One region of the Paenibacillus sp. IHBB 3054 genome, then DNA from elsewhere that is predicted to be linked to it. Evidence: riboswitches for the same ligand, from Rfam matches in the RefSeq annotation. Region 1 holds a riboswitch; each other region holds the start of a gene.

The links. A riboswitch is a leader RNA that binds a small molecule or an ion and turns the genes downstream of it on or off. The one in region 1 is predicted to bind cyclic di-AMP.
Region 2: linked by a shared signal. The riboswitch ahead of ACQ76X_RS30285 (ubiquitin-like domain-containing protein) and the one ahead of ACQ76X_RS32585 (C40 family peptidase) in region 1 are both predicted to bind cyclic di-AMP.
Region 3: linked by a shared signal. The riboswitch ahead of ACQ76X_RS18685 (hypothetical protein) and the one ahead of ACQ76X_RS32585 (C40 family peptidase) in region 1 are both predicted to bind cyclic di-AMP.

The regions. Positions count from the first base shown of each region.
Region 1 covers NZ_JBOFBG010000052.1:12,204-22,893, reverse strand. Annotated here, with positions in the region: gene ACQ76X_RS32595 (M1 family metallopeptidase) at 98-2,125, shown strand; gene ACQ76X_RS32590 (hypothetical protein) at 2,137-2,967, shown strand; cyclic di-AMP (ydaO/yuaA leader) riboswitch at 3,188-3,326, shown strand; gene ACQ76X_RS32585 (C40 family peptidase) at 3,384-3,812, shown strand; cyclic di-AMP (ydaO/yuaA leader) riboswitch at 4,198-4,340, shown strand; gene ACQ76X_RS32580 (C40 family peptidase) at 4,346-4,837, shown strand; gene ACQ76X_RS32575 (GNAT family N-acetyltransferase) at 5,071-5,577, shown strand; gene ACQ76X_RS32570 (c-type cytochrome) at 5,684-6,040, shown strand; gene ACQ76X_RS32565 (4a-hydroxytetrahydrobiopterin dehydratase) at 6,145-6,432, opposite strand; gene ACQ76X_RS32560 (hypothetical protein) at 6,668-6,961, opposite strand; gene motA (flagellar motor stator protein MotA) at 7,166-7,966, shown strand; gene motB (flagellar motor protein MotB) at 7,950-8,765, shown strand; gene rluF (23S rRNA pseudouridine(2604) synthase RluF) at 8,857-9,558, opposite strand; gene ACQ76X_RS32540 (ATP-binding protein) at 9,548-10,690, opposite strand, start outside.
Region 2 covers NZ_JBOFBG010000043.1:42,225-52,914, forward strand. Annotated here, with positions in the region: gene purR (pur operon repressor) at 20-847, opposite strand; gene ispE (4-(cytidine 5'-diphospho)-2-C-methyl-D-erythritol kinase) at 967-1,821, opposite strand; gene ACQ76X_RS30260 (small, acid-soluble spore protein, alpha/beta type) at 1,981-2,157, opposite strand; gene veg (biofilm formation stimulator Veg) at 2,315-2,590, opposite strand; gene yabG (sporulation peptidase YabG) at 2,881-3,780, opposite strand; gene rsmA (16S rRNA (adenine(1518)-N(6)/adenine(1519)-N(6))-dimethyltransferase RsmA) at 3,883-4,767, opposite strand; gene rnmV (ribonuclease M5) at 4,764-5,315, opposite strand; gene ACQ76X_RS30285 (ubiquitin-like domain-containing protein) at 5,468-6,628, opposite strand; cyclic di-AMP (ydaO/yuaA leader) riboswitch at 6,919-7,146, opposite strand; gene ACQ76X_RS30290 (TatD family hydrolase) at 7,345-8,115, opposite strand; gene ACQ76X_RS30295 (HD domain-containing protein) at 8,170-9,453, opposite strand; gene ACQ76X_RS30300 (AbrB/MazE/SpoVT family DNA-binding domain-containing protein) at 9,759-10,013, shown strand.
Region 3 covers NZ_JBOFBG010000017.1:23,710-34,399, forward strand. Annotated here, with positions in the region: gene ACQ76X_RS18655 (carbohydrate ABC transporter permease) at 1-6, shown strand, start outside; gene ACQ76X_RS18660 (carbohydrate ABC transporter permease) at 85-849, shown strand; gene ACQ76X_RS18665 (alpha-mannosidase) at 866-3,649, shown strand; gene ACQ76X_RS18670 (hypothetical protein) at 4,562-4,750, shown strand; gene ACQ76X_RS18675 (hypothetical protein) at 4,872-5,324, opposite strand; gene ACQ76X_RS18680 (hypothetical protein) at 5,353-5,862, opposite strand; cyclic di-AMP (ydaO/yuaA leader) riboswitch at 5,987-6,169, opposite strand; cyclic di-AMP (ydaO/yuaA leader) riboswitch at 6,590-6,778, shown strand; gene ACQ76X_RS18685 (hypothetical protein) at 6,885-7,301, shown strand; gene ACQ76X_RS18690 (glutaredoxin family protein) at 7,399-7,641, opposite strand; gene ytxJ (bacillithiol system redox-active protein YtxJ) at 7,638-7,964, opposite strand; gene ACQ76X_RS18700 (SDR family NAD(P)-dependent oxidoreductase) at 8,160-8,882, shown strand; gene ACQ76X_RS18705 (ThuA domain-containing protein) at 8,922-9,557, shown strand; gene ACQ76X_RS18710 (spore germination protein) at 9,695-10,690, shown strand, end outside.

The DNA of each region.
Region 1 (10,690 bases):
CATCCTTCCCTTTCACTAATAATTTAATTTTAGCTAATAATGCGGCGAATGCAAACATATACATCCCGTAGATGCTTGTCACGGGAGGAATCACAGTATGAAGCCACTGTCATTAAGGTACGTTATCGTCTTTGCGGCCCTGTCCGCCCTCACCCTGCTGGGAGTGGGAATAGGGGGCCTTTCAGGGTATGGTGCAGAGCACAGCCCTGCCGTTCTAACTGCTGCTGTTCAAAAAGAGGCCAAGTCCCCCGCTGCCCTGCCTAAGCCCAAAGCCGTGCAGCCCGTTCTTCCCGAGAGCACTCCCCTTCCGGTCTCGGAGGCGTTAAGCCAGCGGGTAGTGGAGTATCATATCGACGTGCAGCTGCTGCCGGACACCACCTCTCTAAGAGCCTCAGAGACGGTGACCTGGACTCACCCGGGCCTAAAACCGGTACAAGAACTCTACTTTCATCTCTATCCAAACGCATTTGCTTCTGAAGACACAACGTTTATGAAAGAATCTGGAGGCGAACTCCGGGGTGATGCCATGCCAGCGAACGGATTTGGCAGTATGACCCTGACCGACCTCCGGACTACGGAGGGAGTCTCGCTCATGCAGCGGCTGCAATACGTGCAGCCTGATGATGGCAATGTCAATGACAAGACACTCGTAAAGGTGCATCTCCCGCAACCGGTTAACGGAGGGGAGAGTGTTACGCTTAAAGTCCAGTTTGAAGTTAAGCTGCCCAAAATATTCGCCCGCATGGGTTCCGCCGGCAATTTCGTGATGGCCGGGCAATGGTTTCCCAAACTGAGCGTCTATGAACCTGCCGGTACCCGGGGTGTACAAGAGGAAGGCTGGAATCTGCACCAATATCACGGGACATCCGAATTTTACAGCGATTTCGGTATCTACAATGTAACCATCTCCGTCCCCCCCAATTATATCGTTGGCGCAAGCGGGTTCCCGGTCAAGAGCGCCAAGCTGAAGCAGGATCAGAAGGTGTACCAATTTTATGCGGATGATGTGCATGACTTCGCCTGGGCTGCTTCCCCGGACTTTGTGGTGGCCGAGGAGGCCTTCTCTACAGACCGTGTACCGGGTGTGAGAATCAAGCTTTATCTGGACCCGCTGCATAAACATCTGCAGGAGCGTTATTTCCAGGCAGCGAAGGCCGCCCTGACCAACTTCAGCAAATGGTACGGACCTTATCCTTACTCTACATTATCCATCGTCGTACCTCCCAAAGAGGGCAACGGCGCCGGCGGGATGGAATATCCCACGCTGGTTACTGCTTTTGGCGCGGCCGAGGCTTCTCCAGGCACCTCTTTGGAGCGCACCGTCATTCATGAGATCGGCCATCAATATTTCTACGGGATGCTGGCCAGCAATGAATTCGAGGAGGCCTGGCTGGACGAAAGCTTCACTTCCTACGCCGAAGACAGGCTGATGGAGCAGGAGTATGGGGTATCATCCAATCATGTCCTGCAGGCCAGCCTGGTGACATCCTCCCAGCCGCTTGACCTGGAAACCTGGAAATACACTCCTGCCGATTCCTATGCCCGGAATGTGTACATCCGCGGCAAGCTGGTGCTGAAGGATATCGAACAGCAGGTTGGAACCAAGACGATGGATGCCATAATGGCAGCCTATACCCGTAAGTTCCGCTTCCGGCATCCTTCTACCGCCGACTTCCAGAAAATCGTGGAGAAGGTGACCAAAAAATCCTGGCAAGCCTACTTCGACCAATATGTATACAGCGGCGGTTCTCCGGATTTTTCCATTGATCATATTAAAACCTCTGACCCTAAAAAAGAGGGCGGCGATGACAATGCCCGTTACGAAAGTTCAGTAGCGGTCAGCAATAAAGGAAATCAGTATGGTGACGTCCTCATAAAGTTCACCTTCCTGGATGGCTATACCGTCCAGCAATTTTGGAATGGGAAAGAGAAGGAAACCACCTTTCAGCTAGCCTACAAAGCGCCTCTTTTGTCCGCAGAGATTGATCCGGAGCACTCCATTCTGCTGGAGAGTAAGCATCTCAACAATTTTAGACTGGCGGAGCTGGAGCGAAAGACGCTCTCCCGCTGGACACTTAGTGCAACGAAGCTGCTTGAAACCCTGCTCGGAACTCTTGTCTGGTGAGGTGAAGGATTGTGAAAAGATCGATAACCCGCGGCTGGTACAGCATGAAAGAGCAATTTTATATTCTGATCCTGCTTTTTATCTATCGGCTGCTTTGGGGCTATTTCCTGTACAGATTCGTCAGGTCAGCCCTCATCCCGGTGCTGCTCCGTTATCCCGATACACACGCCGGCGGCAGCGGAATAGGCAGATTGCTGTATTATATCGAAGGACAGACTGCACTGGGCACAGATCCCGGGGTGCTGCGCTGGCTCTGGCTGCTGCTGGCCCTGTCAGCGCTACGGCTGCTATGCTCCCCCTTTATCCGTGCAGGGCTGCTGCATGAGCTGCACCAGGAGCGCAAAGGGGAGCGGGGAATGTTCTTTTTTCCCGGAATGAAGCTTCACGGACTCCCCGTACTGCTGTTCAGTCTAGCCGAATGGCTTCTGGCCGCAGCGCCGCTGTATTGGCTTCTCCCCAAAATGTACGGGCTTCTCCTCAGCGGTATTCTCGATTATACCCTGCTGCTGCGACTGGTTCCTTATGTTCTGGCCTGGCTCCTGTACTTCTACCTGATCCGCATTCTGCTGCTGTACATGCAGTTTGGCTACACCGGAGGAACAGGCATGTTCTCTTCCTTGCTGGTTGGCCTGAGGGTAATCCTCCCTTCCACCTGTATATCTGCACTGTTCGGCGCCGGCGGACTGCTCCTGCTGCTGCTCTCCGGAGTGACCGCACTCTTCTGTCCAGGTCTGCCCGCACTGCTGTTCCGGCAATTTTCACCGCTTCCCTCAACGCTGTTCAAAATGTGGAGCATAGCGGGGCAGTACCACCTTTGGTGCAGCAAAACATTTCCACAATAATTACGCCAGTCCCTTGGCATAATAGAAGAGTCACTGCCCCAGATAAAGGGCGGGACTCTTCTTTTGGTTACAACGTGATTTAGGGTATTTGCAAAACTGTAAATCCTCTGGTACAATGATGCCTGTACCAGTAGTAACAACTTTGTAATCTTTTGAAACTAATTTGAAGCAAATGAATGTGCCTTTAAGCATTTAACCTTGTCGATACGTCACTGTTTCGGTGCATAAAACGCCAAATTCCCGGCACCGGGAAGTGGGGGAACCATATTTTGGGTGAATTGATCTCGCTTTAGAGGGGTCATAGGGGAACCTTCTACCGAATCCTTAAGCTAACCTCGCAGGCCTTGGAAGGAGTACATCTTTTGAGAAGTCATAATTTTAAGAAGAAATGCACCGCAGCAGCATTAGGGCTGGTGATGGTGCTCACACTTGGAGCAGGGAGCGCTTTCGCCGACTCCAGAATGGATACTGTTATTACAAAAACACTGGGAACGACGTATAAAACCGGAGGCATAAGCACTGCCGGCTTTGATTGTTCTGGATTCACCAAATATGTATTTAAGAATGTTGGCCTTACCTTGCCCCGCACTTCCAAAGCACAATTCAGCGTTGGAACCGCCGTATCACGGAATAACCTCCGTTCCGGCGACCTGGTATTCTTCAATACCCTTGGCAATGGAGTCTCCCATGTCGGCATTTATGTCGGCAACGGAAAATTCGCCCAATCCTCTTCATCCCGTGGTGTAACTATCAGTTCAATGAGTCAATCCTACTGGGCCAACCGCTACGTTGGAGCCAAACGAGTAATGAGCACAACAGCTTACAAAGCTATCGCTTACGATTGACATCCCTCAGGCATTTCATCCTCCAATAAATAATTGTAACTTATAGAAATCCGGAAACTGATTATTGCCGTAATCATTTCCGGGTTTTTCCTTTTTATCTTCCTTATTCTACCTTTAACACGTATTTGAGGTCTGTGAAACACCTTTTTACTAAAAATCCCAACAAATCTAAGATAAAGCTTACTCAGCGCGTAAAGATAAGACCTTAAAAGCAAAAATAACTCTTAAAAAGTGCAAATATTATGCATTAATATGTTTTAAGTGATTGCCAAGTGGCGAAGTCTTTGTTACAATTATCGCAGTGAGTTTTTAGTAACATTTTTGTAATTATTCGATCGGGTTTTACAAAGGTTTTGTCATGTATTGGTTAACAAGCTAATCCTAATCAACAGTCGTGCCGAGTTCCCTAACCATTAGGGAAACGGGGGAACCGATTTTGGGTGAATTGACCTCCTATTCACAGAGGGGTCATAGGGGACCTTCAACCGAACCCTTAAGCTAACCTCGTAGGCATTTGGAAGGGGTATTCACTTTTGAAGAAGAAGCTAGCAGCAGCAGTACTAAGCTTTTCCATTATGCTTACCATCGGAGCAGGAAGCGCTTTCGCGGATTCCAAAATGGATAAAGTCATCGACAAGGCCATCGGAAGTAAATACGTATCCGGCGGTGTATCGACCAACGGCTTTGATTGCTCCGGATTTACAATGTACGTTTTTGATAAGATCGGTATCAATCTGCCACACCAATCCGGTTCCCAATACCAAATGGGTACTGCCATTTCCCGGGACGATCTGAGAGCGGGAGATCTTGTATTTTATAATACAAGCGGTAAAGGTGTATCCCATGTCGGCGTTTATGTCGGTGAGGGCAAATTCGCACATGCTTCATCCTCCCGTGGTGTAACCATCAGCACGATGAGTGACAGCTACTACGTCAACCGCTACGTTGGCGCCAAACGGATCATGAGTACAGATGCTTACCAATCCGTTACTTCTGATTCCCAAGACAATGATGATGTACAATAAGTTGTCGTAAAATGGGCTCTCTTCCATGATTTTTGCCGAAATCTGGAGGGGGCCTGTTTTTTTTGTCTATAAAATTACTTACCCCTCTCAATATCCGCAAAACATAAATCTCCCCAAATTTCCTCCATTTCATAAAATATTTCAGAAAATTTCTGAGTCGAATCAGGCCAGTTATGGATATAATTAGGTATAGCTAGTGCTGTTGCTCCCCATGAAAGGAGGTCGTTGGCCTTATGATTAGCTCCCCCGTTACATTCCATGTGGTTCCCATGGAGATCAGTCATGCCGAAGACATCGCCGCATGGAATTACAAAACGCCTTATAATATTTACGAATGGATGCCTTGGTCCCAAATGGAGGCGCTTGGCATTGAATTTGGCGATCCAGAGCTACGCAGAGACCAGTATGTTTCCGTGGTCAACGAGCAAGGCATCCTTTGCGGCTTTGCGCAGTTGTTTCCGATGGAGGGTGTGGTCAGGCTGGGTATTGGAATGCGCCCCGAACTTTGCGGACACGGTCTTGGCCACATTTTCATGGAAGCCATCGTTCAGGCCGCACTGAAGCGTTATCCCGAGCGGGAGATTGATTTGGAAGTATTGACCTGGAACCAGCGGGCGATCCGAACATACCAAAAATGCGGCTTCACGATCACGGATACTTATGAACGCCTTACTCCAACCGGAAATAAGCCATTTTATTGCATGGTCTATGATAAACAACATAACGTTCCATTAAATTGAAAATTTTAGTGTTGAAATCGTCCACTTTTTTGACACAAATGCTATGATAACGCTTCACCATCCTATATAATGTAGGAAGCAGCTTACATGGAGGGGACGGATGAAGATGCAGAAATGGATCATGGGCGGTTTGTTTTTCGCAGCCTGTGCCTTTGCGGTAGTGCTCTTGTTCACATTACCCGGCAAAGCAGAGGTCGCCGAAGAAAATAACCCGACGATGCCGCAAGTCACACTGGATGCCGCAAGCGCCGAAGCGATTGTACAGGCAAGCTGCATTACCTGCCACGGTGATCAGCTACAGGGCGGTCTAGGCCCTAGTCTGCAGCAGGAAGGCGGCCAGCATAACGCAGAAGAAATCTACACCATTGTTACGAAGGGACGCGGCCAAATGCCGTCTTTCAAGGATAAGCTCGCTCCCGAAGAGATTGCGAATGTCGCCATGTGGCTTGCAGAGAAGAAATAAACCTGACCTCAAAAATACAGAATGCCCGTACAAAGGATATTCAGAGCATCCTTGCACGGGCATTTTTTATATCCATTCCTATGATAGGTCGGTTTCTCCTGCGCCTAACGCGTTTTATCGAAAGCTTCGTTAAATTCATGCGCCTGGCGGAACTCTAGCGCGGCAAGCCCGCTCTCTTCTTTTGCGGACAAGCGCAGAATCACCGTTTTGTAATCAATTGTGATATGCGGATGATGATCGAAGGCTTCCGAGATCGCAGCCACCTCATCCACAAAGGCGATACCCTTCATATATTCATTAAACATATATTTGCGCACCATCATATTCGGCTCCAGCTTCCAGCCCTCCAGCTTACTTACCTGCTCACGCAGCTCTTCCTCCGTAAAATGCAATTTGTTTCCTCCCTTACTAAGTTAGCCGTAAAGTCCGTACAGCCCAGCTCCCCATATCCTTTAAACAAAACATCCCTCAGCTTCGGTAAAGTCCAAGGGATGCGCCAGGATGAAGGCTTTTTTTCGGTTTAATGTATTCTAAGATCCCGGCAAATAGTACTCGGCATCTTCAATTTTACCACGGGCCGCAGACAGGGGGCAAACCGGCCTCCCGTTACTCTGCTGTTCTGCTGCTCTAAACGAGTACAACCGAGGCCAAATCCTCTTCGCCCAGCAAAATATTGATACGGTGCGTCTCCTTGTCATAGATAACCACACCACTGCCTACCTGAATAACAGGCTCGTTGCCCAGCGCGTAGAATAGATCCTCTGCGAGCGCTTCCCATACCTCCAGCTTGGATTCCTGCGGCAGTTCCTGCCATTCATCCGGCTCCATCTCAAAAAACACATACCCATCAGAAATACGTCCGACTGCTTCCGTCAAATCACTAAGAATCTCGCTGTAATCTCTGCCATGTTTCACACCCACGTGTATCACTCCGTTTTCTTCACAGATGAATAATAACTTACCTTATCATTATAGCCGAAAAAATGACTTCACAAAAAACGGAATGCTGACGATAAATAAGAATATACGTGATTTGGTTACGTGCAGGGTGTCCCGCCGCTGTTCAAGGATGAAATATGCGGTCTGAACGGATCACTTCTTAATTCTCATGGACGAGGTGCATAAATGGAAATTTCAACATTACTAGGCTTAGTATTTGGTCTCATCGCAGTTGTCTGGGGAATGATGCTCAAACATGCCCCGCTTACCAGCTTGGAAAATCCGGCAGCTTATGTCATTATCTTTCTTGGTACGGCTGCCTCAATCTTTGTGGCCTTTCCCATGTCGGAGGTCAAGAATGTACCCAGGCTGTTCAAGATCCTCTTTATTAAGAAAAAGTTGGTCAGCAAAGCTGAACTGATTACAATGTTCATGGAATGGGCTTCCATTACCCGGCGCGAAGGTCTGTTGGCGCTGGAGTCCAAGGTCGATGAGATCGAAGACAACTTCCTCCGTAACGGTATGCGGATGATTATCGACGGCAACGACCAGGAATTTGTCCGCGATGTCTTAATGGAAGATATTCATGCTACAGAAGATCGACATAAAGCCGGAGCCCTGATCTTCTCACAAGCGGGGATGTACGCTCCTACCCTAGGGGTATTGGGTGCCGTTATCGGGCTGATTGCCGCTCTGGCGGATATGAGCGATATGGACGTTCTGGCCCACGCAATTGCCGGAGCCTTTATTGCTACATTGCTCGGTATTTTCACCGGTTATGTAATGTGGCATCCCATGGCCAACAAGCTCAAAAGAATTTCCAAGCGTGAAATTGAAATTCGGCTGATGATGGTAGAAGGTCTGCTCTCTATTCAATCCGGAGTATCGACAATCGCTATCAATCAGAAGCTTTCCGTCTTCCTAACACCTTCTGAACGCGTCAAGCTAATCGAAAAGGGAGGCGGCTCAAGTGAGCAAAAAGACTAGACATGAAGAACACGAAGAGCATGCCGATGAGTCCTGGCTATTACCCTATTCCGACCTGATGACGCTTCTGGTGGCGCTGTTCCTCGTTATGTATGCCATGAGTGCTACAGACGCCAAGAAATTTGAAGACATGGCTGATGCCTTCAGCTCTGCGCTCAGCGGTGGTGGCGGTGTTCTGGAATATCGTTCCGATGCCCCGACAAATACCCAGCTTGATCAGGGTAAGCAAGATAAAATGAACAGTGTTATTGATAAGAATACCGGCGAATCCGACATGGCCAAGCTGCGGGCGAAAGAGCAAGAGGATCTGGAGAAACTAAAGAAGCAGTTTGATCAATATATTGAAAAGAACGGGCTGACCGATTTGCTCAGTACCAAGCTGAATCAATCGCAATTGATGATTACCATCAGCGACAACGCCCTGTTTGCTTCAGGACAGGCTGACGTAAAGGATGATTCCCGCCAGCTTGCCAAATCAATCTCGAACATGCTGCAGCAATTTCCTGATTATGACGTCCTTGTACAAGGGCATACGGATAATATTCCGATTTCCAATAACAGCTATTCATCCAACTGGGACCTCAGCGTAGACCGTGCACTGCATTTCATGAAAATCCTGCTGCTGAATCCGAATCTGAATCCCGTTAAATTCAGTCCTATCGGATACGGGGAATACCATCCAATCGCCCCCAATGACACATCTGCCGGACGGGCCAAGAACCGCCGCGTGGAAGTTTCTATTCTGCGCAAATATCAAGAAGTCACTGAACCAAAGGGCGTCACCCTCCCTAACCAATAATAGGCACTCAGATAAAAGAGCTGTTCCAAAGATCCCGCGGGAGATCTTCTGGAACAGCTCTTTGCTTTCTTTGGCAGCACTTTTTTAATGGCTACTGCAGCTCATAGTTTAGCATTTCCCCGAGCTCTTGCTTCTCCTGAGGCGACAGCTCGCGCCACTCTCCGGTTTGCAGCGTCCCAAGGCGGATATTCATGACCCGGATGCGCTGCAGCTTTCTGACCTCATAACCAAAGGCGCTGCACATGCGGCGTATTTGCCGGTTCTTGCCTTCAGTCAGGATAATGCGGAATACCCGCTCTGTCATTCTTGTCACTTCACAGGGCAGCGTTCTGCCGCCCAGGATCTTCACTCCACTCGACATCCCGGTAATGAAGGAAGGCGTGACAGGCCGGTCTACAGTGACTACGTATTCCTTCTCATGCTTGCCTTCGGCCCGCAATATCTTGTTCACGATGTCTCCATCATTGGTAAGCAGAATTAACCCCTCTGAGTCCTTGTCCAATCGGCCGATCGGAAAGATGCGCTCCTGATGCCCGACAAAGTCAACAATATTCCCCTGAATGTGGCTTTCCGTGGTCGATGTGATGCCTACCGGCTTATTAAGCGCAATATAGACGATCTGGCTTCCCGTTTCCAGCGACTTGCCATCAATCCGTACTTCATCGCCCGGAACGGCCTGGCTGCCGAGTACGGCCGGCTCACCGTTAATGGTAACCCTACCGCTTTCCACCAGCTTGTCTGCTTCACGGCGTGAACAATAGCCTGTCTCACTGATGAATTTATTAATTCTCATGATTGTCTTCACTCCGTTCTCTATTCATGCCCTGCTCTGCAGCAGGTTCACCTGGTGCGGGCAGTTTAATAATAACTTCCGTCCCGCAACCGTATTCACTACGGATCTCCAAACTGCCTTTGTGAGCCTGGATAATCCGCTGGCTGACCATCAGCCCAAGTCCTGTACCCGACTCTTTATTGGTATAGAACGGCTCACCCAGCTTGGGCAGCATATAATCGGGAATGCCGCCTCCCTCGTCAGAGATCACAATAACAACGGAGTCTTCATCCATATACTGCTCCAGCGTGATGGTTCCACCGTCCGGCATCGCTTCAATGGCATTCTTGACGATATTAATAAACACCTGCTTAAGCTGGTTCTCCTCGCAATGCACCGTTGCCGGCAGCTCTGCGAACCGTGACTCAAACTCTATGCCAAAGAGATGGGCCTGGCTGCTCAGAAGGGAAATTACATCATTTAGAATGTGCCGGACATCCTTTTGCTGAAAGTGAACTGCCTGCGGCTTGGCCAAAATCAGAAATTCACTCACAATAAGATTAATTCGCTCCAGTTCGGAGAGCATTAAGTCAATGTGCAGCGGGACCAGCACCTGCTTTTCTTGTTGAAGCTGCAGGAATCCCCTTAGTGTTGTCAGCGGATTGCGGATTTCATGGGCAACCCCGGCGGCAAGCTGTCCCACCGTAGTCAGCTTCTCTGAGCGCCTCAGCAGCTCTTCGATCCGGTTGCGCTCTGTCATGTCACGGGATACGTGGACAAAGGCCTGTGGCCGTCCCTCTTCGTCGCGAATGATCGAGGTGCTGACACTGACTTCGACCATCGAGCCGTCTCGCTTCAGCCGTACAGTCTCTACCGGAAGCAGAACAGCGCCATTCTTCAGCTCCCTCAGCCTTTCTTCTTCCTGTTTCTGCACCGTAGCCGGCACCAGATAAGGCGGCTTAACCAGGGCATCTGCGGCACTCCAGCCGTATAGATCCTCAAATGCTCTGTTCGTACTGATGATCCGTCCATCCATATCTACAGTATGAATCGCATCGGAGGTACCGTTGATCACCGATTCCAAATGTTCTTTAACCGCCCGGTTCTCTTCCAGCGTCTGCCCTAGCCGGTTCGTATGCTGGGAAAGATGGGA
Region 2 (10,690 bases), on a different contig from region 1:
CGCAAAGTGACTGTCCAGCTCAGGAGGAGAAATAATTACCCGGATACGCTGAAATCCGCCGCACCTTGGAATCCACCTCATTCAGCTTCACCAGAGATACATAGTCATGCAGCAGACGCTCTTCCGTCTCCACCGCACCTGATTCCACGAGTACACCTACACCGGCCACTTCGGCATTAAACTCGCCAAGCAGATCGACCATACCGCGTACGGTACCCCCAGCCTTCATGAAATCATCCACGATCAGCACCCGCGACTTCTCACGCAGCGCCCTTCTCGACAGCGACATCGTATGTATGCTCTTGTGCGAGCCCGACACATAGTTGATGCTAACCGCAGAGCCCTCAGTCACCTGATGGTCACGGCGCACCAGCACCACCGGCAGCCCGAGCTGTGCAGCTGTGGCATAAGCCAGCGGAATGCCTTTGGTCTCCACGGTCATCACTACATCAATCTCTACCCCGTAGAAAGCCGTTGCAATGATTTTTCCGGCCTGTTCCATCAGAGAAGGCAGCCCCAGCAGGTCAGACATATATAAATAACCGCCGGGCAGAATCCGGTCGCTCTGCTCCAGCTGTCCGCACAAACGGTTAACGAAGGCCAGCGCCATCTCGGTTGGCATTCTAGGAATATAACGCACCCCGCCTGCCGCACCGGCCAGTGTCTGCAGCTCACCCATGCCTTCGCCTTCAAATACTTCTTTTATAATAGCCAAATCTTCGCTGATGGATGACTTTGCCGCGCCATACCGGTCTGCAAATGTTGACAGCGACAGCAGGTCATGGGGTTTCTCAAGCAAAAATTGGGTCATGTCTACCAAACGTTGGCTTCTTTTAAGTTTTTTCACGGAATGCTCCTCGCCAAAACCGAATATTATTATAAAATAATATCACTTTTGTACGGATTTACACAAGAAGAAACGGCTGCTCTGCCTCTGACAGGGCTAGCCGTTTCTCTGGAAGCTCTTCAGCTCAGCGAACGTACTGCGTAAACTTCCTTACAGAATCCGCGCAGTCCATTGTAAATTCTGGCTACCTTCGACTGCTTGGATACCAGACCGAAGACGGTCGGTCCGCTGCCGGACATCAGCACTCCATCTGCACCCAGCTTCATCATGGCTTCCTTCAGCTGCTGCACCTCGGGATGGAGCTTTAGCGTCACATCCTCCAGCACGTTGCCTAGCCCCGCACAGACTGCGTTGAAGTCGCCCGCTGCAATGGCCTCCTGCATCCGCATTGCCGACGGATGCACCGCAATGTCATTCGCTCGTACGCGTCCATACACCTCAGCCGTCGATACATTAATCGGCGGCTTCGCCAGGACGACCCAGCACTGCGGCGGATTCTCGATCGGAGTCAGCCGCTCGCCTCTGCCCGTAGCCAGGGCAGTGCCTCCTGTGACGCAGAACGGCACGTCCGAGCCCAGCTCGGCGCCCAGTTCCTGCAGCTCCTGCGCCGGGATACCGAGGCGCCAGAGCCTGTTCAGGCCGCGCAGCGTAGCTGCGGCATCGCTGCTGCCGCCGGCAAGGCCGGCAGCGACCGGAATTCTTTTGTCCAGATGGATATGTACACCGCTCTTCACGTTATAACGGTCTTTAATAAGCCTCGCCGCCTGAAAGGCAAGGTTCTTCTCGTCAAGCGGAATATATCCCGCCTGGCTTGATATAATAATCGAGTCTCTCTTCATCTCTGATAGCTCCAAACGGTCCGCCAGATCCACCATGGTCATAATCATTTCCACTTCGTGAAATCCGTCAGGCCGCTTGTGAAGCACATCCAGCATCAAATTGATCTTGGCCGGCGCTTTCTCATACATTTTCAAGGCGTTCACCCACCTTCAGCTTTTCCCGTAAAAACAACTTAACATATTATATGAGAAACTTGTAACGAAGTCCATTATCAAAAGTTTGGACAGGCCGAAAAGGGGACCGCCGCAAGGACGGTTCCCCTTTTTTATGACCGTTTTTCAGCACAAAAGCGGTTAAGACTTCCGGGCAGCCTGCTCGGCAAGCTGAATGGCCCTCTTCACCATATTCCCTGCATCCTGGGCCCGGATTCCACCCCAGCCGTCCCGCTCTACCGTTTCGTAGAATCCAAGCTCCTTGGCCAATTCCGTCTTCAGTTCCTCCGACATCATGCCTCGTTTTCTGCGGCTCATTAGCGGAATTCCTCCTTAGGGTAGTAGATGATAAGCTTATTGCTCCTTTAGTATGCTGTACCGGGGCAATGATCATTCAACCCACGAAGAAACCGTCCACACCGTTGTTATATATAAAAAACAAAAAACAGCCCCCATAGGAGACTGTCTGTAACACTTAAGCCTTAATATACATAATCCGCATTTGCCCATCGTCTTCGCAGACTGTGATCTCCACAGACTCCGTAAGAATATCGGCATAGCTATAGGAGACACGCTTGAAGGTTTGCTGCTCCTGATCCAGTTTGACAATAAATACAGAAGGGTACGTTTCTTCCAGGACACCGGTGCGTTCAACGGTCTTACGACGTCCACCGTTTGCACGCAACGTGATCTTATGACCGACGTGAGCTTCGAGACTGCGTTTAATTTCTAACAGCGCGTTATTAGCCATTACCTGACGACCACCTCTTTCCTTGTCCATTATACAACTTTTCACAAACATTGTCAAAGCAAATAAATAATTATAGATGATGCCAAAATAGTTGTCAACGGAATTTTTTTGGAACGAAAGGGTGCCGACCGAGGTGCCTTGTTATCGGTAATAATATACCGGAGGCTGTCGCCGCTTATACGGCTTCCACAACAAAAAAAGGAAAAGAAAAGCGTTATGCTTATCCTTTCCTTTTTTTATTCCTGCCATTCTGGAAAATTATTGCGTACGGCCTTTCCGGGCCCACGATACTATATCGCCGACGGGGTAACTTTCAGCGCGGAAAGATTCTGCAGGCGAGGCATTCCGATCCGGAAGCTGCCGCGTGTCTCTATCCCGCCCATTCCCTGGTTGCCGCTGATGGTATGATTCAGTACATCGCCTAGACTCACAGTGTCACGGATCGAGGTAAAAGAGGCTTTGGCCGCTATATAGACCGGATCCAGCGCATGAATCAGGATTCTCCCCGGCGAACTGGCAAAATTGGCCCCCGCCCCCAGCAGTGCCTCAAAATGCGACTGACAGGCTCCCGCCACAATAGTCAGGGCATCAAAATTCCGTTCATATTCCCTTGCAACCCCAATAGCTGCCACAAAGTTCTGCGAATTTTTGTAGCTGCTGAGACTGTAGAGATCATAAGTATGCGGCTGTTTCAGCACCCCGTCGTGGCCAGTAATAACTACGATATCCGGACGCACACGGGGCAGAAGCCGGTATAACGTCTCCGCCATTTTGGACTCATGAACATGATGTCCTTCTGCGGGAATCCGCAGCTGTTCATACAAGCTAAGACTTTTGTTCAAATAAAGCGCATCGCCGTCCAAATGCAGCACTTTTCCCGGCACCTCGAAATAAGCCGCCTCCTTGGGGGATTGCGGCCAGCCTCCGGCAACAGTCTCTCCGCTGCGCTGGCTCTGTTCCTGACGGTCCTTACGCAACCTTGTCAATGATTCCTTCGCTTTGATCTGTGCCTGCTGTCCCCGTTCTGTAATACGGGTAGGCGGCACTTGAACCAAGTCGTCCAGGGGAGCATCCGCCAACAGGCGGAATTCTGTGCCTTTGATTACGGCTCCACTCTGCACGATGTTCTCCACCCGGAAAGTTACATCTCCACCATAAGATTTGCGAACGACCAAGTCTCCTAAATTCATGACAACACCACCTCTACCCCCATCGTATGGGCAAAGGTCATGGTTGGTTCTTAAACAGCCACATTTTCAAAAGATAAAGCGCGATGTTTCACGCTACATACTCTAGGCGATTCCTGCCGCCAGCAGCACAGCGCTAAGCCGGGCGTACTCCGCAATACTCAGCGTCTCCCCGCGGCGGGTTGGTTCTATGCCAGCCTCAGCCAGCAGCGCCTCCAGGCGCTCACGGCCTTCTCCCGGGAAGAAGCGGGCCTTGAGATTGTTCGCTATTGTCTTGCGCCGCTGGGTGAAGGAAGCCTGGACCACTTCAAAGAAATGCTTCTCATCAGCCACATCAACCGGAGGACGTTCTCTGACCTTCAGCCGGATTACAGCAGATTCCACATTCGGCTGCGGGATGAAGACCGTACGCGGCACAATACAGACCAGCTCAGGCTCACTGTAGTACTGCACGGCTATGCTGAGGCTTCCATATTCTTTGCCGCCCGGAGAGGCCGCCATACGCTCAGCAACCTCCTTCTGGATCATTACCACGATATTATCCAGCGGAAGTTTCTCCTCCAGCAGTTTCATCAGTATAGGGGTTGTCACATAATACGGCAGGTTGGCAACCACACTTACTTTGTCGACGGTTGCAAAATCCTCTGTGAACAGTTCCTGCAAGTTTACCTTCAGCACATCATCATTGCGGATTTTGACATGCGGGTATGGAGACAATACATCCCGAAGAATTGGGATCAGTCTGCGGTCGATCTCTACAGCAGTCACCGCACCCGCAGCCATGGCCAGCCGTTCAGTAAGCGCTCCGATACCCGGACCAATCTCCAGGGCGCCCGCAGAGTCGGTTAATTCTGCTGCGTCCACAATTTTATCAAGGATATTCTGGTCGATCAGAAAGTTCTGTCCCAGGCTTTTTTTGAACGAAAAACCGTAGCGCTGAATAATTTCTTTGGTCCGTACTGGCGATGAGATCTTGTTATTGCCACTCATGAAGTAATGCCTCCCTGATCAATTTGTGCGAGAGCTCCGGAGAATTCTTCCCGCGTGATGCCAAACATAGCCAGCCGCTTGTACAGCTGTTTGCCGTTGCAATACCCGATGCCGAGCACGTTGCCCAGCGCCATCCTGCGCTCAGCCGCTCTCGGATGCACCAGCATGCCAGCCGCCATAAGATCCTCCAGCCCAATTAGGGCAGGGGCCCCTTCAAAGGAGGTATGTACATGCTGCAGCGCATGACGGATCGCTTCCGGTGATGCATTCTCAACACCGATATCCCCTTTGCGTGTAGCATCCTTCTCCGGGATGAATGCATGCTTGCAGCCTGGCACCTTGGAGGAGACAATCTTGCGGATGCGTTCGCCGGCATGATCGGGATCCGTAAGGATGATCACGCCTCTGCGTTCCATTGCTAGGGCTATCTTGGTGATAACCTTGCGGTCTACCGCTGAACCGCCAGTCTCTATCGTATCGGCCTCCACCGCCCGCTTGACGGCAACCGTATCACTCTTGCCTTCCACCACAATTAATTCCTTAATCATACACGTTGCTCCTTCCTGTAAAACACAAAAAGAAGAGGATTCGCTCCCCTTCTTTTTGGCTAAAGAATGTATAAGTGATGAGCGGCAGCCCGTTCTGTCAGTGCTACCCTCACTATAGCTTATAAACCGTTAATTTGCAAAAACGGACCACGTTAATTCAGCTCCGGCTTCACTGGACCGATCACATAAATGGTCCGGGACTTGCGGCCGAAATTACGGGCATGGCTCAGTGAATCGTAATAAACATCCAACTTGTTGCCTTTGATGGCACCGCCGGTATCCTCTGCTCGGCGAAACCCTAATCCCTCAATGTACACCCACCAGCCGATAGGAATTACATTCGGGTCCACAGCTATTGTCCGGCCTTCTGTTACACGTGTGCCAGAAGCCGTGCGGGTCCCAATGCCTGGTTCTTCTGAAGAATAGGCTGTCATCGACACATTTTTGATCATCTTCTTGTATTGGAAATCTACGCCTGCCTTGTGCACGACGTTACTGCTTTTTGCGGAAACTTTGGTTGTTTTGGATGCCGTACTTTTTTTGGAAGTTGTCACAGCAGCTACAACGGGCTTTGGCAGGGGTTTCGTACCAACATAAACAATTTTATGTTTGGTAACCGTCTGTACTTCCTTGCCAATCATGCGCATAGAGACCAGTTCTCCATCTTGGTAGACCTTCTCGATATGCTGGACCATGACGCCTGGTGCGCCTAACTGTGCCACTTTTACGGTTCCCTTGTTCAGGGAAGGATCTGAGGTCTTAATGACCTGGAATGGCAAATTTTGCTTCCGCTCTACAACCTGCTTGTTGATGCGGACAATTTTAATTCCCATGCCAGCCGATACTGTGGTGTCAAGCGAAGGATATATCTTGTCATTGCTCTCCAGGCTTAAACCCAGTTTGCTAATGGCGTCACCGATAGTGTCTTCGGTGGTGTACAGCGTTTTTGTTGCTCCATCCGCAGTGAGACTAAACTTCTGCGCACGATTGATCACGACACGGTCGCCGTCCTGTATCTCATCACTAAGGCCAATAGATAATTCATCATGCGGCTGCAGCGAAATTTGTTCCTTAGCCAGCACATCACTGAGCAGCGCTTCGCGCGTTTCCAGCGTCTGTGCTTTCCCGTCTATTACTAAAAATATCTCTTTCTTGCTCTGACCGTGTACGTACAGCAGAATGAGCAGCGCGATAACGATTGATACCGCACCTGCAAGCGAAAGTAAGCGAGGATTCACTTGCTTCCACCGTAATGCGAAAGACCTGCTGGATGATTGCGAATCATGGGATACTTCTGGTTGGAATACGCCCACTCTCTCCATCCTCCTTACATAGCCCCGTCGTCAAGTTGTATATCAAGGTGACTGTATCATTGCTGACGAAACTAGGTTTGAGATTGCAACAGGATACGCCCGCATTGCTTCAGCGTTTCCTGCTCATGGATCGCCTGCCCGGCATAATTACTCCAGATACCTGTTATATAACAGTATGCTGGGAACATTCGCATTATTCAAAACAAAAAAAGCCCAAAAAAGAGTTCACAGAGGACTCTTTCGTGGCTTCTCCGGATGTCAGAATACGCGGGAATGTTTATGCACGAGGTTTCCTCTCTTACTTGCGCTTACGGGGTTAGCTGTCGGGTTCGGGCATAAGAGAGACGCCCTATCTTAGGTCACCCGCTCACGGCGGTTGCCCTCAAATTCACCCCAAAGACCACGTGAAGAAATCAAATAAATTCTGCGGCATTTCTGTGTTGTACTCTATGTACGGACATGCGGCAGGCATTATTGGTTCCCCCGTTCTCCATACGGAGACTCAGCGAGACGATCCATGATTCAGTGACTGTCACAGTAACAACAGCTCACTGCACTGAAAAGATGATATCCTGTTTTGATGCATGTTGTAAAGGACGATTCAACCACGTTTACGCAAAAAAATGATTAAAATATTGTAATATTCAGCCGTTTTTAAATTAAAAAAGTTTAATATATCGGCTATACTTCATTTTTCACCGCTTTTACTCCCGATTTCAGACAATCCCAAATCGTTCCAGTGCGTTCGCATACGTAATTTCCGCCAATTCCTGTAAATCAATCCCTTTTATTTCCGCAGCAGCCTCTGCTACTAATCTCACATGTGCGCTCTCATTTCGCTTGCCCCGGAAAGGGTGCGGTGTCAAATAAGGCGAGTCCGTTTCAATCAGCAGCCGGTCCAGCGGAGTCTGGGCCAGCACCTCTTTTGGCACTCTGGCATTCTTGAATGTAATCGGTCCGCCGAAGGACAGGTGAAAGCCTAAATCCAGGCACATTTTGGCTATTTCCCAGCTGCCGGAGAAGGAGTGCATCACCCCGCCTATTTCATCAGCCTTCTCTTCACGGAGAATCCGCACCACATCTTCATGAGCATCACGGTTATGAATGCAAATCGGCATTTTCAGCTCACGGGCTAGTCCGATTTGTTTGCGGAACACTTCATGCTGTACCTCTTTGGGAGAGGTATCCCAATAGTAATCCAACCCAATTTCTCCGATGGCGACTACTTTTTTATGACTGCACAGTGAGGCGATCCACTCGAGATCACCGTCCCTCATGTCAATGGCATCCTGCGGATGCCAGCCTACGGCTGCATAGATATAATCATAGGTTTCAGCAAGCTTCATGGTTGTTGGGATTGTTTCCCTGTTAAAGCCAATATTAATCATTTTGGTAACTCCTGCCTCGAGCGCATTGGCGATTACCTTTTCGCGGTCCTCGTCGAATTGTGGAGCATCCAGATGGGTGTGAGTGTCGAACAATTGCATGTTACATCCCCTTTTCTGTCATAATTTCTATGATGAATTCCAAGTATTTTTGGATTACTTTGCAAAGATTTCTGCGATTGAAGAAGGCAGCATTGGAAGGGCTTTCTGCAGCTTATCCTGTGGAAAATACAGGTGATAACGGCCGCGGTGAATTCCGCTGATGGAGCGTACGATATCTGAAACTTCAGAGATCTCCCTCAGTTTGTCATGGCGGTCAAGCAGCAGAATTTGCTTGCTGTCAAAGCCTTGTCCCGCACGAAACACATCATAGGGCAAATCTGTCGGAAAATCAATTTCCAGATCATAATCAGCATCTAGCCCTGCCACGGCAAAGCTGCGGCGTATTTCGTCAATCGTCTCGGAATCAAGGTTCTCCATCTCTACATATTTATACAGTTTACGATGAATAAACCGGCTGCACAAGTCGCTTAACAATTCATCCTTCTCCAAAGTCCACTGCATGAAGGCGGTCTGGATCATAGCTTCGTCCAGCAGCAGATATTGCTCCACCGTAACCTCTCCGCGGAACAAATCACCTAAAGGATCAATCATGAACCGGAATTCATAACCGCTCTGGTACAGCTCTTTGGCTCTGCGGAAAATTTGCCGCAAAATGATTTCAGAACTGCGTGTGACCGGGTGAAAATATACCTGCCAGTACATTTGATACCGCGACATTAAGTAATCCTCGATGGCGTGCATCCCTGACTCCTTAACCACTACCCTTCCATGGTACGGGCGCAGCATTCTTAGGATCCTGTCAATATCAATCGTCCCATAGTTTACTCCCGTGTAGTATGCATCGCGGAGCAGATAATCCATGCGGTCAGCATCCAGAGGCCCGGACACCAAATTGACTACAATTTCATGCTCATAAGTTTTGGAGATTACCGAAGCTACCTTGCCGGGAAAATCCTCTGCCACATCCCGCAGAATCGCGGTGATCTCCGTGTTCTCCAGAATGATCCGGCAGGTCCAATCTTCATGGTTCATTTCAAAGGCTTCTTCTATAGAATGGGAGAACGGGCCATGCCCCAAATCATGCAGCAGCGCTGCACATAGAGTGAGCAGGCTCTCCTCCGGCATCCAATCCTTATACCCGCTTCGCTCGAACTGCGAAATGATGCGGCGTGTAATTTCGTAGACACCAAGGGAATGTGAAAATCGGCTATGCTCTGCACCATGGAAGGTTAGATAGGAGGTGCCAAGCTGACGGATGCGCCGCAGACGCTGAAACTCCTTGGTATTGATCAATCGCCAGATAATTGTGTCCTGCACGTGAATATAGTTATGAACCGGATCTTTGAAAACCTTCTCTTCTGTCAGCGGTTGCTTCATGTGTTCAACTCCTTCGAATAATATAATTAGAAATTAGAGGTAATAGGTAGTATAATAATGAATTATGTCGTACTTTGTCGAACTGTGTCATTTTAACTTTTTACAAATCGACAATTTAAATTTATCTGCATTTGTATGAATTTATGTGTAATGTAGGCGATATAAAAGTTTTATTTAAAAATTCCTTAAAATTAGCCTCAAAAAAGGTTGACTGTTTTGGGAATGGTTGGTATTATAAATATCATAAAACGGTGAACAATGTCGAATAATGACGCTTTTGAACATTGAGAGGAGCAACGATTGTAATGATGAAATCAACAGGAATTGTAAGAAAAGTAGATGAGCTTGGACGGGTTGTTATTCCGATCGAATTGCGCCGTACACTGGGCATTGGAGAAAAAGATGCGCTCGAAATTTACGTGGACGGTGAGCGGATCATGCTTAAAAAATACGAGCCAGCTTGCATTTTCTGCGGCAATGCTGAGAATGTAACCTATTTCAAAGGAAAAATTGTTTGTCATGAATGCATTTCTGCTATCCCTACCCCTGTGACAAACTAGAACAAATAGGTTATAATAGGAACTAATCAATTTGTTAATTCTAACCTTTTTATATCTCCTTGGCCTCCCGTTGATGCGGGAGGTATTTTTTATGTTTTTTTACCCTCCCAAACCCTCCCTACAGGGAGGGCCCCAAGGGCCCCGGCCCTCTGGACACCCGGAAGCTTGTCTAATTTGTGGCCGCGCGTAAAGGAGTAACTGTGACGGTGGACCGGCCCTCTTTCGGGCACGCCCTCAGGGCCTTGCCATGCGAGGGATTTCGCCATAGGCCGTGCGCCTATGGCGGCTGTGCGAAGGCGCTCCTATGCAACGTTTGGGCGATAAAGCCGCTCTCCCTGCGGGAATTGCTTTACGGTGGCACGGCTCAGTGACTTTAGCGGTTGCTGGCTGCTGGCTGATGAGCTGCTTTTTCTGCTTTTCCCGCTCTCCCTACGGGAATCGCTTTACGGCGGTACGGGCCAATGACTTTAGCGGTTGCTGGTTGCTGGCTGGTGAGCTGCTTTTTCTGCTTTTGCCCGCTCTCCCTGCGGGAATCGCTTTACGGTGTATGGGCCAGTGACTTTAGCGGTTGCTGATTGCTGGCTGGTGAGTAGCTTTTTGCTTTTGCCGCTCTCCCTGCGGGAATTGCTTTACGGTGGTGCGGGCCGGTGACTTTAGCGGTTGCCGGTTATGGCTGG
Region 3 (10,690 bases), on a different contig from region 1:
GTCTAACCCTGAAGGAGGTGCATCACTGTGGTCAAGCATAGGCTTCAACGTAATATACAATATGGAATCCTGGTTGTTCTGGGAATGTGTTTCCTGCTCCCGCTGCTCTGGATTCTGCTAGCTTCGTTTGATACAAATGCCCAGCAGGGCATACGACTGCCCAATTTCACGCTGGATAACTTCTCAGCGGTGTTGGGAGATAGCGGTAATCTGCGTTCGTTCGGTGTAGGCATCATTCTCTCTGGCGGGCAGGCAATACTGGTCGTAGTCGCATCGGTTCTGGCTGCGTACCCATTATCCCGTTATGAGATGAGATTCAAAAAGAGCTTCCTACTCAGCATCCTGTTTATGACTGCTCTGCCGATTACGGCTGTTATGGTTCCTGTATTTCAGATGTTTCTTTACTTCAAATTACAGAACTCCATCTTTGCTACTATGCTCTTTCTAACTTCTTCCTCCCTGCCGTACGGGATCTGGATGATGAAGAGCTTCATGGATTCCGTACCGATTGATCTGGAAGAGGCAGCTTGGATTGACGGCGCATCCGTATGGGGCGGTCTAAGAAGAATTGTAGCGCCGCTGATGCTTCCCGGTATCGCAACTATTGCGATCTTCACATTTTCGGGCAGCTGGGGCAATTTCTTCGTGCCATATATTCTCCTGCAGACACCGGAGAAGCTGCCGGCATCCGTCACCATCTATCAATTCTTCGGCAGCCATGGAATGGTCGAATACGGAAGACTTGCTGCCTTCTCATTGCTCTATACCATGCCTTCCGTAGTGCTGTACATGTTCTCCCAGCGGTATATGTCCAAAGGGTTCAGTATGGGCGGAGCGACTAAAGGATAATTGGAGGATAACGTAAATGACCAATAAAAAAACGGCGCATATCATCTCGCATACCCACTGGGATCGTGAGTGGTATATGCCTTACGAATATCATCATATGCTGCTAATCGAATTGATGGATAGGCTATTGGATACACTCGATCAAGATCCGGAATACCGTTACTTCCACTTGGACGGACAGACGATTATCCGCGAGGATTATTTGCAGGTCCGGCCGGAGCAGAGAGAGCGGCTGGATCATTATATCCGTGAAGGACGCATCCATTTCGGACCTTGGTATGTGCTGCAGGATGAGTTCCTTACCAGCGGTGAAGCTAATCTCCGCAACCTGTTGATCGGACATATGGATGCCAAGCCTTTCGGAATCATCTCGAAAACGGGTTATTTCCCGGATTCCTTTGGAAATATGGGCCAGGCGCCGCAAATTCTGCAGCAGGCAGGAATTACGAATGCGATCTTCGGGCGTGGTGTGAAGCCAACAGGCTTCAATAATACAGTAGGTGAAATGGATAGCTATGAGTCGCCTTACTCTGAAATGATCTGGCGCTCTCCGGATGGCTCGGAAGTGCTTGGTGTGCTGTTTGCCAACTGGTACTGCAATGGGATGGAAGTTCCTGCCGATCCTGCCCTTGCGAAAGCTTACTGGGATAAAAATCTAGCTGACGCTGAGAAGTTTGCTTCTACACCGCATCTGCTGTTTATGAACGGATGCGATCATCAGCCTATTCAAACCGACCTGTCCCAAGCTATTCAGACAGCATCCAGCCTCTATCCGGACGTTGAATTCGTGCATTCGAATTTCGACCAGTACCTGAAGGCGCTGGAAGACAATCTTCCCGGAGATCTGGTGACTGTAGAAGGCGAGCTGCGCAGCCAGCATACGGATGGCTGGGGGACGCTTGTTAATACGGCATCTTCCCGGGTGTATTTGAAGCAGCTTAATCAGGCAGGCCAGACTCTGCTCGAGAAGGTTGCAGAGCCGCTCGCTGCGTTTGCCAAGCTGGCAGGATTGCAGGCCTACCCGCATCATCTGCTGACTTATGCTTGGAAGACACTGATGCAGAATCATCCGCATGACAGTATTTGTGGCTGCAGCGTGGATGAAGTGCACCGTGAAATGGTGACCCGCTTCGCCAAGAGCAGCCAGATGGCAGAAGCCATCGCAGCACAGAGTGCCGGTGCGCTAGCTGAAGCCATTGATGTTGCCGGGGTAGCGGCATGGGGGGAAGCCCCTGTTCCGTTTACAGTGTTTAATACGAGCGGCTGGTCGAGAACCGGAACCATTACAGTGGAGCTGATCACGGTGAAGAAATATTTCCCTGAAGGGCCAACTCCGCAGTCCCTGGCGAGAGAACTGGGGCAGGAGCCGCTGGGTTCCTTTAAGGTAATGGATGAAGAGGGCAAAGTGTATCCGGCCACGCTTGAAGATCTGGGTGTCCATTTCGGATACGAGCTTCCCAAGGACCGTTTCCGTCAGCCTTATATGGCCCGGAAAGTCAGGGTTACTTTCCCAGCAACAGAGGTTGCCGCTCTGGGATACCGCACGTATGCACTGGTTGCCGGAGTGCCGGATACGGCTGCTGCCGTACTTGATGCCGTTAAGGTGCAAGGCAATACTATGGAGAACGCCAAGCTGAGTGTTGCTGTTGCTGACAACGGTACAGTCACGGTTACAGACAAAGCGTCAGGTGCTGTATACGCAGGACTTAACGCTTATGAGAATACCGGTGATATCGGCAATGAATATGTATACCGCCAGCCGGAAGGTGAAGCGGCGCTCACTACTGAAGGCTTGCAGGCTGAGATTACATGGGTTGAGCAATCCCCATACCGTGCTGTGGTGGAGACAGTTCTGCGCTGGGAGATTCCGGCCAGCGCCGATGAAACCTTCCTCACGGAGAAGCGCGAAATGGTTCCATTCACAGAACGCCAAGCCAAACGTGCTGCGCAGATGGTTCCGCTTGTACTGACTACGCGTTATACGCTTGAAGCCGGCAGCGGAATGCTTCAGGTCAGAACAAGCTTCGATAATCTTGCCAAAGACCATAGGCTGAGAGCGTTGTTCCCAACGGGCCTTGATAGTGATCATCATTATGCAGATTCGGTCTTTGAAGTGGCCAGACGCAGCAACAAACCTGCTACGGAATGGGTGAATCCAAGCAATGCCCAGCATCAGCAGGTATTCGCCAGTGTTGCTGATGGAGTGAACGGACTTGCGATCGCCAATAAAGGCTTGAACGAATATGAGGTGCTGCTGGACGGGAAGAACACGATAGCAGTTACGCTGCTGCGCTCATCCTCCGAACTAGGTGACTGGGGCGTGTTTGAAACGCCGGAGGCACAGTGCTTGGGTGCGCAGAGTGTAGAATATGCGATCATTCCTTATACAGGTGATGGTGCAGTATCCGGTGCATACGCACAGGCATACCAGTATCAGATTCCGTGGACCGTCGTCCAGACACAAGGTCCTGCCAGCAGAGTTGCCGCGGTGTCCAGTAACGGGCAGAACCCTGATAGAGTAACACTGCCGGTATCCGGACAGTGGCTAAGCTGGAATTCTAACGCTTCACCGCTAACCTTCTCTACATTAAAGTTTGCGGAGGAGACTGGTGATCTTGTTGTCCGCTGGTATAATCTTGGTGCAGAAGCGACAGAACTTAAGGCTCATCCTTCATTTGAAGCTGTGGCTGCATATGAGAGTGATGTTCTGGAACGCCGCGGCACCAAACTTGACGCAGATGATCAGAAAGTGGATGGCTACAAAATAATTACTCAGGTTTACCAATTAGAGAAGAAATAAAAAGTAGATTCGGAATGATTAAAAGAATAAAAACACCTCCAAGAGAATGGTCCTTTTTCGTAAATAATGACCTTGGAGGTGTTTTTGTATTAGAGTGTGTCTTCAAACTGGAAGAGCTCTGAGGAGGCAGGGGTTTAGTATTGAAAGTAGGGTCCCTAAAAGCCTGCAGCGGGTTCGTTTACTCGTAAAGGACTCAGGAGACGCTATGGAGAGTAAAACCCCTGTTTATTCTCTTTTGCGGACCCAGACGACCTTATCTGCTCTGCATTCTATCTAAAAACGGCCATCAGGGGGGAATAACTGCGCTGGAGTCCGTTTTCCTACTGTAACGGGCTAAAAGCCCCAAATAAGTGCAACTCGGTCCGTTCGCACTCAGAGCCAGGAATACACTTTCCGGACGCACACACGCCTTCGGAAGAAGAGCGAATTCTCTGAAACACCGAAACGTAAGCCTCCACCAAAAAAACTACCTAGTGGCGAAATGCCTTTCTCCGCGTGTGGTCAGAAAATAGTACTGTACCCATGATTCCTTAGGGCATACAGCAGCAGGTTTTGGCGGGGAAGCGGTTTGAAGACACGCCCTAATGAAAGTGTGAATTATCCTATTGTTGGACAATGCGTGTCCTGATCCTGTAAACGTACATTTTTTATGGAAATAAGAGTAAAGGAAATGTGAATAAGTGGATAATGATCAATTGAATTATAAATAATACGTTGCGCGTTAAGAGAATGAATCAGGATCTTGTCCGACAAACACCCAGTATATCAAGGGTTTATTTGGAGATTTGAGTTGCGAAAATTGAGTGAGTTATTAATGGGATTTTATTGGTGTTTTTGACACGACTTCAGTTCAGAGCCAAACTGGATCAGTGGAGGTTTATGGTGTATGTTATTTAATAAGGAGTGGTAATCTTGAAAAAAAACAATCAAATCCCCGCGATGCTCGCAGCTTCAATTCTGCTGATTCTGCTCAGCAGCATGCTTAAGCCGGAGGGCTCTACTCTGCTGGGTGTGCTGCAGACGTTAATGCTCGGAGTGGGCTTGCTGGGCTGCTGTACAGCGGCCTGGAGATTCGCCAAAGGCGGCAAGGGCAAGAGCTGAGTATAAATAGAAAAGGCCGCGGCACTATGCTGCGGCTTTTTCGTGCGCTTCGACAAGTTGCCCATTACATCAGCGGAGATAAGAGAGGGGTCCACAGTGGTTCTTTAATCTATGTGAGCAGCTATACAACAAATAAGTTTGCTTCAGGCCGCAACGTTTCCAACCGGCACATTTGCTCGCGCACATGTCTCAGCCGGGTTTTCAGCACAGGCACGCTTTGCTCAAGAATGGTGCTGATTGCCGGCAGGGGCAGCAGCATTCCGTACCATAACACCTGCACAATCTGATCCTCCCAGGCTAATCCATTGGAAACAAAGAGGCTGCACTCCTCCGCAGCCCGGGAGCACTGCTGAATGCACTCCCGGTAGGCAACCAGAGAGAAAGGCTGCGGGATGAAATCATCATGAAGGTACCGGGTATAAAGCTCAGTGAAGGTCTTCATCGCAGTCTTTTCCGCAACGGCACCCTCTCCCAGCAGCAGACTGGTGAGTGCATAAATATTTCCGGTGTTCTTTTGGACATATTCCGCAAACTCGCTGGCAGCTGTCCATTCCGGGGATAATGGGTCTGGCATGTCTTCACGTTCCTTCCTGAATAAGAAGTTATAAGATGGAGAAATAAGCGATGGATCTGTCCATTAGCTCGGCTATGTCCGGTTCCTGCCAGCTGCCTTTATGCAGCAGGGAACTTGAAGGTTTATAGTACATCCGTCTGAAGGGGGGCGTACCGCCGGCCCCAGCTGTACGGGAATAGGGGACCATCTGCAGATGTGACGTGACGACCTTGCCTTGCAGCTTGGCTTTTAAATCCAGCAGGGCCGTTTGCACGATTTCTTGCTGACCCGGCTCCCACTGCGCACCTAGCTGCTGTACAATTTCGATGGCTTCTTCCAGCCTGTGATTGCGTATACTTCTCAGGAAGCTGCTCCATTTAATGACGTCAAAATGATCGCCTTCCGCAGACAGTATCCCCGCTCCCCAGCTGCACCCAGCCTTGCACGTAAGCTTCAGCACACCATACCGGCACTTGCCGGATGACTCCGTGGCATGATGGAATGGCCAGGGGGCATCGAATACAAACACTTCTATACGTAACAGCCTGCGCTGGTTCATTTCGTTTTCCCTCCTACCCATTTATAAGCTGCAGACTCCGCACAAAAAACCGCAGCAGAGGAGGACCTCTGCTGCGGTTTTGGTACAGGCTTAAATACACCTGGCGCAAAAACGTGGCGGATCAAGGTTCTCTCTAGTCGCTTACGGGGTTAGCTGTCGGATTCGGACGGTGAGAGTCGCCCTACCTAATGAGACCACAGTCTCCTTCGGATTCACCCCAAGAAAGATTCTTATCTTCCAGTTAAGGCCCTGCGGGCCTGATGGTTCCCCCGTTTCCCGCATTGCGGGAATTCAGCGTTCATATCGCATTTCATGCATTGGATTCAAACCGAATCATACCTTTTCGCATGAGCTTTGTAAAAAGAAAAAAACATTCTTCTGAGCCGATTTTCAGGGGATTCTGGCAAAAGAAACGATAAGAAGTGCTAAAAGGGTGTTTATCAACGCTTTTCGGCTTTTTATCTCGTGCATACGACTGCTTTTGAATTAGGGTGATCAGAGCACAAAAGGCAATTTGCTCAACATCGGGTGAATAAAATCACAACGCTGAATGCTTTTTCGCAAATCGTTGATAAGCCGAGTAAATAAGAGGAATGATGAGATTGAGGCTTAAGTAAGCGCTACCTGATCTGGATTGGGTTTACTAAATGCATTATTTTGGCAGGTTTGGCGGTTTACAAGGTAGTGATTGCCAGAGTATGATTACTTCTGTTTACTACACAATCGAATACGCAGTCCGCTTAATTTCCGTTATGGAAAGCGGGGGAACCAACAATCGGCAGCCGATGTGAGAGTCGGAGCCGGTTATGGGGTGAATCCTGTGAAAGTGCGAGAGAATGCTCGCATGGATACAGGTAGGGCGACTCTCACTGCCCGAATCCGACAGCTAACCTCGTAAGCGTATTAGAGAGGATGAGCACAATGTGACCGCTAATTGGACCACAGAGGGAATTCCTTTGTGGTTTTTTGCTGTGTTCGTACGGGCAAATGAAAGGAAGTCCTAAGCCGGAGGAGAGGAAGATATGGCGAATTCGGAAGAATATGTACTCATTAACGCTCCGACTAAAGCGGGGGAGCATTTTATCAAAATCTTAAAGTTTAGAGGCTACAAGATCGCAGGAATCGCCAACAATGCGGCGGAGAAGCGGCGTCTGGAGGAGCTGGGAATCGAGGTCAATCTTGTGGTGGATACACATCATCAGAATACATGGTTCCGCCCCTCTTTTCCGGTAGGCAGAGTATTTCTGTTCGAGAGCAGTGTGACCTTATGCTGCCGGTATATCCAGATGTGCCGGACCTGGACGACAAAGCCAATATACGTAATTACGACTTCGATGAATCCCAGACTGGTCTATAAAGGACTTGGAGCGGATTCCGTCATCTATTCCCACAGCGGAAATGTCTCTTTTCTGGCGGATGTCTCAACGAATCCAGGATAAGGCCAAATAAAAGGGCAAATAAAAGGCATCCCCTGGACAGAGGTCCAAGGAGATGCCTTTTTCAAAATATAAGCATTTATATGCCTCACGCTATGAATTATTCAGCGGTTGCTCCAATAAGCTCCTTAAGTTCGGAAACGTTGAAGCCTTTGACTGCGCGGCCTTCGTACACAGTAACAGGCACACCCATGAAGCCCAGCTTCTCGACTTCTTCCTGATACACTGTACTTGTCATAACATCACGCACCTCGAAGCTAACGTCTTGCTCGGTCAGCCACTGTTTCACTTGATTACAGTCGCTGCATCCTGTGGTGGAATAGACAATTACCGGCTGGCTCATTGGCTCACAGCTGCCTTGATGGCATCCCGGGTGATTTTCCAATGGGAGGTGTTCCAACGGACTTCGCCGTCTTCCAACAGGAAGATCTGCGGAGATTCATGCTTGATCCCGAAATCTTCGGCAATCTGATTGGATAGCGGACGGTCTTCAATCACATGGACAATGGCAGCAGGAGTCTCGGAGCCTTGCGTATAGGCTGTGAATTCCTCGTTGGCCTTGGCGCTGATCGGGCAGGTAGTGCTATGCTTGAAAAGCAGTTTTTTACCTGGTTGCGCAACATATTGCTGCAGTTCTTCCAGAGTATGAAGTTGTTGGATAGACATCGGTATCTCACCTTCCTATAAGTACTTGTAACTACGATTGTAACATAGTTCAAAATTAAATCAAAAGGAAGTTAGAGCACCCCTTTCAGCGGAATTACAGTCCCATGAAGGACGTTGAAAAAACGTGACTGCCATGCTAATGTGAGAGAGGTGCTGCGTGTATCCTGAAGAATCGTAAAGGGTGTGTCCATAATCATGAAAAGGGTTGCTTTTGTTACCGGTGCTGACCGTGGTTTAGGTTTTTTTCTGGCAAGCTGGCTTCTAGAGAACAAATATTCCGTATTTGCCGGTCAGTATATGAAGGAGTCGGAATCGCTGGACGCACTGAAAAAGCAGTACCCGGACCGATTAACTCTGATCCCGCTGGATATCGGCGACCGTGAGAGTGTCAAGCAAGCGGCACGTAGCATTTCGGGCAGTACCGCTCATGTTGATATGATTATCAATAATGCCGGTATTATTCATAGAGCTGATGATGCCACGATGCTTGTTGATATGGACGATGAAGCCATGGCTCACATTTATAATGTAAACACGCTTGGTTCTTTGAGGGTCAGTAATGAATTGATGGGCCTGTTGATGCAGAGCAAGCAGAAATTGATTGTTAATATCTCCTCAGAAGCCGGAAGCATTGGCCGGAACAAACGGATTAATATGTACGGATACTGTATGTCCAAAGCGGCGCTTAATATGCAGTCCTCCCTGTTGCACAACCATTTGAAGGTGATGGGCGGGCAGGTTATGGTCTTTCACCCCGGCTGGCTGCAGTCCTATATGAATGGTGAGAAGGCTCTGGAGGCACCTATTCCTCCTGAAGAGTCGGCGCGCAAGATTATGAATATCGTGCAGGAGCACAAGAAGTATATGGGTGAGGAGCCGGCTTATCTCGACCTGGACGGCAATGCCTGGCCCTGGTAACTATACACTAAGAGAAGCAGGAAGAGAGGCGGGAAGAACATGTCTGAATGGAAAGCACTTGCACTTGGCAGCTACAGTGAGGTGAAATACCATCCTTTTGCCGGTGTGGATCATGAGATTAAGCACATTCTGTCACCTGATCTGCAGGTGGAGGCTTCCGAAGATTACAGTCTCCTGAACAAAGACAACCTTGAGGGATTGAAGCTGCTTATCGCCTATACCGAATTTTCCGATCAGACAATAGCCCCGGAGCAAAGTGCCGCTTTGCTGTCTTATGTAGCGGGGGGCGGAGGTCTGCTCGTTGTACATAACGGAATCTCCCTGCAGCGGAATCAGGAGCTGGGCGCCATGCTGGGCGCACATTTCACCCATCATCCGGAATACACCTCCCTGCATATGAAAATACCGGCACACGGGCATCCCATTATGCAGGGGATTAGCGAGTTCGTCATCGAGGACGAGCCGTACTACTTTGAAATGCACCCTTATTTTGAGACAACTGTGCTGGCAGAGTACCTTCATGAAGGGGCCATGCGTCAGGCAGCCTGGTGCCATGAGTTCGGACTTGGCCGTGTAGTTTATCTGATGCCGGGGCATCATTTGCCTTCCTTCTCGGTAGAGCCGTTCCGCCAAATGATCCGCCGAGGCGGAATGTGGGCAGCCGGGCTGCTGTAACCTCCTGCATTGAATTGTTTTCGCACACCATAACAGCTGTATGTTCCCCAAGAGGGGCATGCAGCTGTTTTTTTTGATGTATGAATGTTCCAGCTTCGGTCAAAATAGGGTTACGAATAAAAAGGGGGACGCATGGAATGTGGAAGATGCTATGGGATCTTGTGCCCGGCTGGAAGGTGCTGTTTCAAGGTTTTGTCATCTTCGTCGTTCCGGTCGTCTTAACCCGCCTAATGATCTGGCTCCGAATGAAAGAGGGCAAGGCGAGCACCCGGGGTATGCGGGCTGAAGGTAAAAAAGGCGGGGGTGTTCCAAGCTCCGAAGATACGGGGGAGGCGGATCAGACCAGCATCGCTGTGCAGAATAAAAAATCCGCCACAGCCGCCCCCCCTGCTCTAAACAACGCTGAACAGGCCGCTCCATCCATGACCTATACCGGAGAGTTCCACCGCGATGTACAGTCCTTCAGGGAGATAAGTGCCGATATGTCCGACGTCAATGTCAGAGAGCTGCGCATCGGAAGCCTGGAAATCAAGGCCGCGCTGTTTTTTGTAGATGGACTTACGGACAAAGAGGGTATGGACCAGAACATCCTGATGCCGTTGATGAACACGGTGCGGCCCTTTGAAGGCATGACCGCAGCCCCGCCAGCAGAGATATTGAAAGGGATTATCGTGCACAAGGTAGTACAGGTCTCGGAAATTGAATATACCGACCAGCTGAGACTCTCGCTGCAAAAGGTATTGTTCGGCTCTGCGGTATTGCTGATTGAAGGAATGACAGAGGTTTTTATACTGGGTACTCCGAAAGGCAACACAAGAAGTGTGGAGGAGCCGATATCGGAGGCGCTTCTGCGCGGTCCGCGGCTGGGTTTCAATGAAACGCTCAGTGATAATACGGCGATGCTGCGCAGACACGGGCAGAGCACGGAGCTGGCCATGATTTCTTTTACCGTGGGAGAGCGAATTGAGAAGGAACTGGTGCTGACCTATCTCAAAGGCGTCGCCAACGATGAGCTGATTAAGGAAATCATCCGGAGAATCAAGACGATCAATATAGATGATGTCCAGGAATCGGGATATTTGGAACAACTCATGGAAGACAACTACCTCAGCCCCTTTCAGCAGATCCAGAAC